Regions from separate parts of the Arthrobacter sp. NPDC055585 genome, predicted to be linked through region 1. Evidence: riboswitches for the same ligand, from Rfam matches in the RefSeq annotation. Region 1 holds a riboswitch; the other holds the start of a gene.
What was found. Region 1 has a riboswitch for S-adenosylmethionine ahead of ACWGQ2_RS00140 (bifunctional o-acetylhomoserine/o-acetylserine sulfhydrylase). Riboswitches for the same ligand answer to the same signal wherever they lie in the genome.
Positions count from the first base shown of each region.

Region 1 (5,453 bases):
CACACCCCACGTTTCGTAGCCCAGCACCACGTCCGGAAGGACGCCGCCGGTCTCCAGGGCCAGGTCACCGATCGAGGCATACTGCAGCACCCCGTCCAGTACTCGGACAGGGTGCTGCGGTGCAGGAGGATACGTTGTCACGCTGTGCTTCATGCTCCCTTGGCGGCGCGGAAACCGGCGTCGAGGTCCGCGATGATGTCATCGATGTGCTCCAGGCCCACGGACAGGCGGACCAGTCCCGGGCTGACGCCGGCCGCTGCCTGTGCTTCCGCACCGAGCTGGCTGTGCGTCGTCGACGCCGGATGGATCACCAGTGAGCGCACGTCGCCCACGTTCGCCACGTGGGAGTGCAGCTCCAGGCCGTCCACAAAGCGCTTGCCGGCCTCGACTCCGCCCTCGATTTCGAAGGACACGATCGCTCCGGTACCGCGTGGGCCGTACTTGCGTCCCCGTTCGTACCAGGGGCTCGACTCCAGCCCTGCATACGCAACGGAAATGACGTCGTCGTGCGCTTCCAGCCAGCGCGCCACGGCGACGGCGTTTTCAACGTGCCGCTCCACGCGCAGGCTCAGGGTCTCCAGTCCCTGGGCCAGGAGGAAGGCATTGAACGGGGAGAGCGCAGAGCCCAGGTCGCGGAGCAGCTGAACCCGCGCCTTGAGGATGTAGGCCAGGTTCGCGCCGAGGACGCCGTTGGCGCCCAGGTCGCGGGCGTAGACCAGCCCGTTGTAGCTCTCATCCGGGGTGTTGAAGCCCGGGAACTTCTCCGGGTCGGCGCCGAAGTCGAAGTTGCCCGAGTCCACGATCACGCCGGCAATCACGGTGCCGTGCCCGCCCAGGTACTTGGTGGCTGAATGCACCACAATGTCAGCGCCCCATTCGATGGGCCGGATCAGGTACGGCGTGGACAGGGTGTTGTCCACGATCAGCGGGATCCCGGCCTCATGGGCGACGGCGGAGATCCCCTCGATGTCCAGGACGTCCTGGCGGGGGTTGGACACCACTTCGCCGAAGAAGGCCTTGGTGTTGGGGCGGACTGCTTCCCGCCACTGGTCCAGGTTGTCCGGGTCCGCGACGAAGCTGACGTCGATTCCGAACTTCTTCAGCGTGTGCTTGAAGAGGTTGTAGGTTCCGCCGTAGAGGCTGGGGCTGGCCACAATGTGGTCCCCAGCCTGGGCGAGGTTGAGGATGGCGTAGGTCTCGGCGGCCTGGCCGGAGGCGAGTAGCAGGGCTCCAAGGCCGCCTTCCAGGGAGGCGATCCGGTTCTCGACGGCTTCCTGGGTGGGGTTGCCGATTCGGGTGTAGATCGGCTCCAGTTCGGCCAGCGCAAACCGGTTCGCTGCCGCTTCGGCGCTGGGGAAGACGAAGGACGAGGTTTGGTAGATGGGCAGGGCGCGGGCACCGGTTACGGCGTCGGGCTCCTGACCTGCATGGATCTGGCGGGTTTCGAAGGACCAGTTGGCAGACATTGTGCTCCCTTTATGACCAGGGGCCCCACAGGGTCGGGTCCGGGATACTCCGGAGCGACACGTGTGGCCCGCGCTTGCCGGTACGCCTGTTTGCGTACGGCCAGGTCTTCACCCGGGGCACCCCACCGCGGTTGGAGGGTTGCCGGCCAGCAAGCCGGGGCTATCTGCTGGCACTCATGACCTGTACCTATAGAACCAACGCTCCCGCTGTTGCGCAACCCATATGACGCAGCGTGAAAGTTGCTCATTACGCTCCTTAGGCTTGCCTTAGTCGAGACACAGGTCACAACGTGCCAAGATGTTCGCATGCGCCTGGATCACGTCTCTTACGCCTGCGAATCCGACGGCCTGCTGGCCACCACGGAACGCATTGCTGCTGCCCTGGGAACCGACTTCGTCAAGGGCGGAGTCCACCCCCGTTTTGGTACCCGCAACATGATCCTCCCGCTGGCCAACCACCAGTATGTTGAGGTTGTTGAAGTACTGAATCATCCCGCATCGGACAAGGCTCCCTTTGGGCAGGCCGTCCGTGCACGCTCCGAAGCCGGAGGCGGCTGGATGGGCTGGTGTGTTGCCGTTGAGGACCTGGCTCCCTTTGAAGAACGCCTTGGCCGCGCCTCCGTTCCCGGCAACCGCAAGTTCCCCGACGGGCAGGAACTCACCTGGCGTCAGATCGGCATCAACGGCCTGATCGCGGACCCGCAGGTTCCCTACATGCTGCGCTGGGATGAAGACAAGGCCGACCTCCACCCCTCGCGTGCCTTCGAAGGCACTGTCTCGCTGCAGTCGCTCACCATTGCCGGGTCTGCCGCACGGGTGACCGAGTGGCTGGGTATGCCGGTTGAGAGGCCCCTGGAGTCCGTGGACGTCACCTGGGTCTCCCCCAAGGGCACCCCCGGCATCATGTCCGTCACCTTTGCCACTGAGAAGGGTCTCGTCGAGATCTAGTTTCCGGATTCGCTCCGGTTTGGGAAATCGCTCCGGTACGCCGGGGACGATTTCTCCCAAGCCGGAGCTTTTCCACATATTGGGGTCCCTCCCCACGACCTAGCCGCTGCGTCTCCAACTATTGGGGCATGGAACCCGAGTTGATTTTCACTGCCGATGCCGATGCCTATGGGGCCGGCCGATACCTCCTTGCCGAAAGTTGCCGGAGGGGCAGCATCGTGCGGTTGCGCACCGGGGTCTATGTCGATGCTGAAACCTGGCACGGACTGGCGCCGTGGGAACGCGAACGCGTCCGGGTCCGCGCAGCAGTTGCCCAGGGTCAGGAACGCCGGATCCCTGTGCAGGAATCTGCAGCCGTCATGTGGGGAATGCCCCTTCTTCAACTTCCATCCGAGGTGCTCCTCCTGGCCGAAGCCCCCTCCCACGGCCGACGTCGTGCAGGGATCCGGTGGACGGTCAGGAACCTGCTTGAACCCCTCGACGCGGTCTCCGGCGTGAGCATGACGTCACGTACCCAGACCGCCCTGGACATAGCCGCGTACCTGGACTTCGAGGCAGCGGTTCCTGCTTTGGACAAGGTGCTGCGGAGCGCTCCGGCCCGTGGGCTGCCCTGCTACAGCAAAGAACATCTGCTGCGGCTGGCGGAAAACCTTCCGAACAAGAGCAGGCTGAACCGTGCCGTGCGCGTGATTGGCTTTGCCGATGCGCGTTCCGAGTCGGCCGGCGAATCCTACTCCCGGGCGGTCATGTTCAGGCAGGGATTCCCTGCGCCTGACCTGCAACATGAATTCGTTACTGCAGCAGGACGTTTCCGCGCCGACTTCTTCTGGCCGGAGCAGAGCCTGGTTGGAGAGTTCGACGGCGCCTTGAAGTACGGCCGGGGCAACCCCGCGGTTCCACCGCAATGGGACATCCTGATGAAGGAGAAACGCCGCGAGGATGCCATCCGGGCCACGGGCGTGGGCTTTGTCCGCTGGTCCTGGGCCGACATCTCGAGACCCGCATCGCATCCGGAGTCCCTGGTGCAGCGGCTCCTGCGGGCTGGCCTGCCGCTCCCGGGCCGGCCGCGTTCTCGCCGAAGCTGAGTTCGCTCCGCTTTGTGCAGATCGCTCCGCGGCGCGGCGGAGCGATTTCACAAAGTGGAGCGATCTTACAAAGCGGAGCGGTCCCCGCGGAAGGCACGGACAAGGTCAGCGTTCAGCGCGCGGACAGCCTCCGGATCAACCTTGAGCACCTTCCGATCGTAGGTGAGCAGGCCGTTGACCTCATCCTCGACGTCGGTGAGCTGGGTGTAGACGGTGGCGGCAAGGCCTTCCCGCAGCGCCGGCTCAATCTGGGTGCGGTGCAGCGAGGTGTACGCCCGCTCCAGCTCGGCCCGGGTGTGCAGGGTCTTGCCGTAGCCAAAGACCTTGCTGTTCCAGGTATACCCGTCCAGGGGAAGGCTGAAGCCGCCGTACTCGGAGAGCACGATCGCCCTCGGGTCGCGCTGCCAGCGCCGGCGGATCCGGAACGGCACCGCATAGACGTGCAGGCTCTTGGCATCACCGGCGCCCTGGTCGTGCCAGCCGCTGGCATGGTCGATGAGGCGCGTGGGGTCAAGCTTCCGGAGCTCGGGGGCGATGTCCGCAGCGTCGAACTGGCCCCAACCCTCGTTGAACGGCACCCAGAGCGCGATGCTGGGGACGCTGCGCAGCAGGTCGGCGGTTTCCCGCATCTCCCGCCGGAAGGCGTCCCGTCCGGCGGCGTCGCTGCGGCCGAATTTGGCGTACCGACGGTCGCTGCGGCTGCCACGGCCCGGCAGCGGTACGGGCTCAGGTGCCCGGCCCTCCCCCATTCCGCCGTTGACCAGGTCCTGCCACACCAGCATGCCCAGCCGGTCGCAATGGTGGTACCAGCGCAGCGGCTCGATCTTGATGTGCTTGCGCAGCATGGTGAAGCCGAGGTCCTTGGCAGTCTGGATGTCGAACACCAATGCCTCGTCCGACGGCGGCGTGTACAGCCCGTCCGGCCAGTAGCCCTGGTCCAGCAGGCCGAGGTGCAGGTACGGCTTGCCGTTGAGCAGCAGCCGCTGATGGCCGGAGGAATCGGTCCCGGCTCCAAAGGTGCGCAGACCAAAATACGTCTGGACTTCGTCAGCTCCGAGCCGCACCCGGACGTCATACAGGAACGGATCCTCCGGGCTCCACAGCCGCGGCTCCGGCAGGCCCAACCGGAACGGCACGCCGGGAACTAACGGGGCTGAAGCCACCTCAGCGCCGTCGGCGAAGACCACCGCTTCTGCTGCGCCGGCGGAGCCGCTGGACAGCGCACCGCCGGCGAGCACGGTGATTTCGACGCCGTCGAGTGTCTCCAGCGGCGTCAGCACCACGTCCCGGATCCAGGTTTGAGGCACGCGTTCAAGCCAGACGGTCTGCCAGATTCCGGACTGTGCCGTGTACCAGATGCCGCCGCGTTCCAGCTTCTGCTTGCCGCGGGACGCCCCGTTGGTGTCGGTGGCATCGAGCACCCGCACCAGAAGCTCCTGCTCGGCGGAACCGGCGTCGAGCAGCGCGGTGATGTCCAGGGTAAAGGGGAGGTAGCCGCCGTCGTGCGTCCCTGCCGGCTGCCCGTTGACCGTCACGGTGCAGGACTGGTCCACCGCCCCAAAGTGCAGCAGCACGCGCCCGTCCGGCCCGTCAGGAACAGTGAAGGTGCGCCGGTACCAGAGCGCTTGGTCGGGCTGCAGCTGGCGCCCGACGCCGGAGAGCGGCGCCTCGGGCGAGAACGGCACCAGGATCCGGCCGTCCCAGGACTGCGGCGGATCGGTCTGGCGCGCGGAAGTGATGGCGTAGTCCCAGTATCCGTTGAGGTTCAACCAGTTCCCGCGGACCAGCTGCGGCCGTGGGTATTCGGGCAGCACGTTCTCCGGGTCCAGGGCTTCGCCCCAGGGTGTCAGCAGTGCCATCGAGGCGTCAGTCTCCAATTCCAATGGCGGATCCGAACAGGGCAAACCCCACGAACCCGGCGATGTCCACGACGGCGTGGGCGATAACCAGCGGC
Region 1 covers NZ_JBSHIT010000001.1:27,547-32,999, forward strand. The annotation lists gene metX (homoserine O-acetyltransferase MetX) at 1-153, opposite strand, end outside; gene ACWGQ2_RS00140 (bifunctional o-acetylhomoserine/o-acetylserine sulfhydrylase) at 150-1,466, opposite strand; SAM riboswitch class IV at 1,532-1,648, opposite strand; gene ACWGQ2_RS00145 (VOC family protein) at 1,773-2,414, shown strand; gene ACWGQ2_RS00150 (hypothetical protein) at 2,543-3,499, shown strand; gene ACWGQ2_RS00155 (glycoside hydrolase family 2 protein) at 3,565-5,382, opposite strand; gene ACWGQ2_RS00160 (CPBP family intramembrane glutamic endopeptidase) at 5,366-5,453, opposite strand, start outside.

Region 2 (4,180 bases), on a different contig from region 1:
CGTTCCAGATCGACGAGCACGTTGAGGTCGGCGAGGAAGCCCGCCTGAAGCACCGCTACTTGGACCTGCGCCGCCCGGCTCCCGCCGCTGCGATGCGCCTGCGTTCCGAAGCCAACCGCGTGGCCCGCGAACTGCTCCACGACGAGGGCTTCGTTGAAATTGAAACCCCCACGCTGACGCGTTCCACCCCCGAAGGTGCCCGCGACTTCGTGGTGCCGGCCCGCCTGGCACCCGGCTCCTGGTATGCGCTGCCGCAGTCCCCGCAGCTGTTCAAGCAGCTGCTGCAGGTTGGCGGCTTCGAGAAGTACTACCAGATTGCCCGCTGCTACCGCGACGAAGACTTCCGCGCCGACCGCCAGCCCGAATTCACGCAGCTGGACATCGAAGCCAGCTTCGTTGAAGAGGACGACATCATCGCCCTCGGCGAGCAGATCGTGAAAGCACTGTGGAAGCTGATCGGCGTCGAAATCCAGACCCCGATCGCCCGCATGACCTACGCCGACGCCATGGCCCGCTACGGCTCGGACAAGCCGGACCTGCGCTTCGGCCTGGAACTGACCGAGCTGACGGAGTTCTTCAAGGACACCACCTTCCGCGTTTTCCAGGCACCGTACGTCGGCGCCGTCGTGATGCCCGGCGGTGCCTCGCAGGCCCGCCGCACCCTCGATGCCTGGCAGGAATGGGCCAAGCAGCGCGGTGCCAAGGGCCTGGCCTACGTGCTGGTCCAGGAAGATGGCTCCCTCACCGGGCCGGTCGCCAAGAACCTCACCGACTTCGAGCGCGAAAACCTCGCAGAGAAGGTTGGCGCCAAGCCCGGTGACTGCATCTTCTTCGCCGCTGGCCAGACTAATGAAGCCCGTGCCCTGCTCGGCGCCGCCCGCGTTGAAATCGGCCACCGCACCGGCCTGATCGACCCGAAGGACTGGGCGTTCGTCTGGATCGTCGACGCCCCGATGTTCGAGCCCGCCGCCGCAGCTGTGGCAGCCGGTGACGTCGCAGCAGGCGAAGGCGAGTGGACAGCAGTGCACCACGCGTTCACCTCCCCGAAGCCCGAGTTCCTGGACACCTTCGACACCGATCCCGGCTCGGCCCTGGCCTACGCCTATGACATCGTGTGCAACGGCAACGAGATTGGCGGCGGTTCAATCCGTATCCACCGCCGTGACGTGCAGGAACGCGTGTTCAAGGTCATGGGCATCTCTGAAGAGACCGCCCAGGAGCAGTTCGGCTTCCTGCTTGAAGGTTTCAAGTACGGCGCTCCGCCACACGGCGGCATCGCCTTCGGCTGGGACCGCGTGGTGGCCCTGCTGGCCGGCGCCGACTCGATCCGCGACGTCATCGCCTTCCCGAAGTCCGGCGGCGGTTATGATCCGCTGACCTCCGCTCCGGCTCCGATCAGCGCCCAGCAGCGCAAGGAAGCCGGCGTTGACTTCAAGCCGGAGAAGAAGCAGGACAAGCCGGCTGAAAGCCCGGCCTCCTAGCCTGATCCAGCCGGAAAGACCCCGGCCGCCATGCTGGCGGCCGGGGTCTTTCGCTGTCCGGGCTAAGCGAAGGCAGGCACCGCGAGGTTCCTGAACGCCGAGCCGTGGAAGACGAGCGGCTCATGCGCGCCGTCGTGCGTTGAGTAGCCGTGGACACGCAGCAGGACGACGGCGTGGTCGCCGGCCGGAACCTCGTTCTCGATTGACGTTTCAAGCCAGAGGGCTGCGTCGTCCAGGAACAGGGAGCCGGTCTGTGTCTCGTGCAGGCTCAGACCCGCGAACCGGTCGCCGTCGCGGGAAGCGATCTGGCGGCACACGCCGTCGTGCTTCGACCCAAGGACGGAGACACCGATCCGGCCGGCCGACCGCAATACCGGCCAGGTGCGGGACGTGTTCTGCACCGCGAACATCACCAGGGGCGGATCCATGGACACCCCGACGGTAAAGGAAGAAGCCACGATTCCCTGAGGCGCGCCGTCGATTTCGGCGCAGAGTGCTGCAATTCCGGACGGGAAACGGCCGAAGGCCTGGCGCAGTGCGTTTGGCTGGAGATCGGTTTCAAGTGCCATGGAGATTCCTCTGCAGAACGCGCAGCCCGCGGTGCAAAACCGCGGAAGACGCTGTACTTGCCGGACCGGGAGATCCACCGGAACGGCCGAATCGTCACCTGGAGCACCCCGCTACAACGAGAGGGTTGCCGTCCAGCCGGCCAGGGCCTGTGGCTGGAACTCTTGATTCTGGCTACCAATCTAGGAGCGGGAGGGGGCCCGGGGCAAACGTCCGTCACATATCGGCAATGCCGGGCAACAGTTCGTAACGGGCGTTAACGGCTCAGGAACCGTCGAAGGCGGCAGCCCCCGCCGGTTTAGGGGCCGGACCTTCCGGACGGTCCCTGATACCCATCCTGTTCAGGACCGCCGGGCCCAGGACGGCACCGCTGAGGATGACCGCGCCCAGCACCAGGCACGACGCAGGCCAGGAGCCGCCGTCGTACAGGAAGCCCGCCAGCAGGGACCCGGCAGCGGCACCAATCAGTCCGGCGTTGCTCAGGAGCGCCATTCCGCGGCCGAGGCGGGCACCGCCTGCCTCCGCCACGACCGCCCCGTGCACTGGAATCAGCATTGCCCAGGACGCGCACGTTAACACCCACAATGCGGCGATCACGAGTGGTGACGGTGTGAACGCCAGGCATGCTGCGGCCGCCGCCGATGCAGCCGAAACAGCTGCGTAGCCGGCCCGGCGCCCCCGCCGCTCGGTGAACCGGTGGAGCACCCGCGGGAGGACAGTCAGTGCAATACCGCCGGGCAGGTAGACAAGTGCGATCTGGTAGACCTCCAGACCGACTGCGTTCTGCAGATGCAGCAGGAGCAGCAGTCCCACACCGGCCTCGGCCACTGCCGTCAAACCGGCCAGGAAAAGGAGCGGGCCAAGGCCGGAGCCTTTCGCCCTGCCGCGCGGATCGTCCTGGACCCGGGGCGGCGCGCTGCGGACCAGCAGCAGCCAGAGGGCGGCTGCCAGGCAGACAACGGCCAACGCAATGAAGACGCCGAAGAATCCGATGGTCGGCAGCAGCACCATGGCCGGGATCCAAAAGAACCAGGACCCGAAGGACTCGGAGGAAAGCAGCCCAGCCAGCGAACCCGAATCGGTGTCCAGCGACTCGGCGGCGACCGCGCGGACGGCTATCCAGAAGAGCGCACCACCGATACCGCCCACAGCCGCCGCTGCCACTGCCCAGGGCCAGGAGCCGGCTAGGGCGTAACCGAGGCAGCTGAGGGCGTAGAGGAACGCGCCCGCTGCTGCGATGCGGGTCCGGGTGAATGTGTCGGCCAGCCGGCCGGCTAGGGGCCGCGCTGTCACTGAGACAGCCAGTTCCACGGCGATGAGCATCCCAATGGCTGCGCTGCCGAGGCCGAGCTCAACCCCTGCCCACAGCGGGATCAGGAAGTCCACCAGCTCAGCTGAACCGCCCAGCGCGGCCGCAGCTGCTGCGAAGGGTTTGCGGGAGCCCGCTCCGTTTCTCATCCGCAGAGCCTAGCGGACGCCACCGGCACGCCTTTCCGCGCACGTGCGGCCAGCTATTACAGTGTCCGCATGAGACAACGCTGGTTCAAACAGGTAGACGTTTTCGGCAGAAAGCCGTACCAGGGCAACCCGCTGGCCGTGGTCCTGGACGGGGAAGACCTCGACGACGAGGCCATGCTGCAGTTCGCCCGCTGGACGAACCTCTCCGAAACCACCTTTATCCTGCCCGCTATCCAGGACGAAGCCGATTACCGGGTTCGGATCTTCACCCCGGGTGGTGAAATCCCGTTCGCAGGGCATCCGACGCTGGGAACCTGCCACGCGTGGACCGAGGCCGGTAACACGCCGATGAAGTCCGGGCTGGTGGTTCAGGAATGCGGAATCGGGCTGGTTCCCCTGCGGGTCAATGCCGGGCTGGCCGCCTTTGCCGCGCCGCGGCTCATCCGCACCGGGCCGGTGGAAGAAGGAACCCTGGCCCGGGTGACGGCAGCGCTGGGACTCACCCCGGACCAGGTCCGCGGCCACCAGTGGGTGGACAACGGGCCGGGCTGGCTGGGCCTGCTGCTGCCGGATGCGGAGACAGTCCTCTCGCTGCGCCCGGATCACGCTGCCATCGGCGACCTCCGGGTGGGAGTGATCGGACCCCAGCCCGAATCCGCTGAGACCGACTTCGA
Region 2 covers NZ_JBSHIT010000007.1:150,712-154,891, forward strand. The annotation lists gene aspS (aspartate--tRNA ligase) at 1-1,481, shown strand, start outside; gene ACWGQ2_RS13180 (flavin reductase family protein) at 1,544-2,050, opposite strand; SAM riboswitch class IV at 2,099-2,218, opposite strand; gene ACWGQ2_RS13185 (MFS transporter) at 2,313-3,506, opposite strand; gene ACWGQ2_RS13190 (PhzF family phenazine biosynthesis protein) at 3,576-4,180, shown strand, end outside.
Region 2: it holds a riboswitch for S-adenosylmethionine, as region 1 does, so the genes downstream of both, ACWGQ2_RS13180 (flavin reductase family protein) here and ACWGQ2_RS00140 (bifunctional o-acetylhomoserine/o-acetylserine sulfhydrylase) in region 1, are expected to answer to the same signal.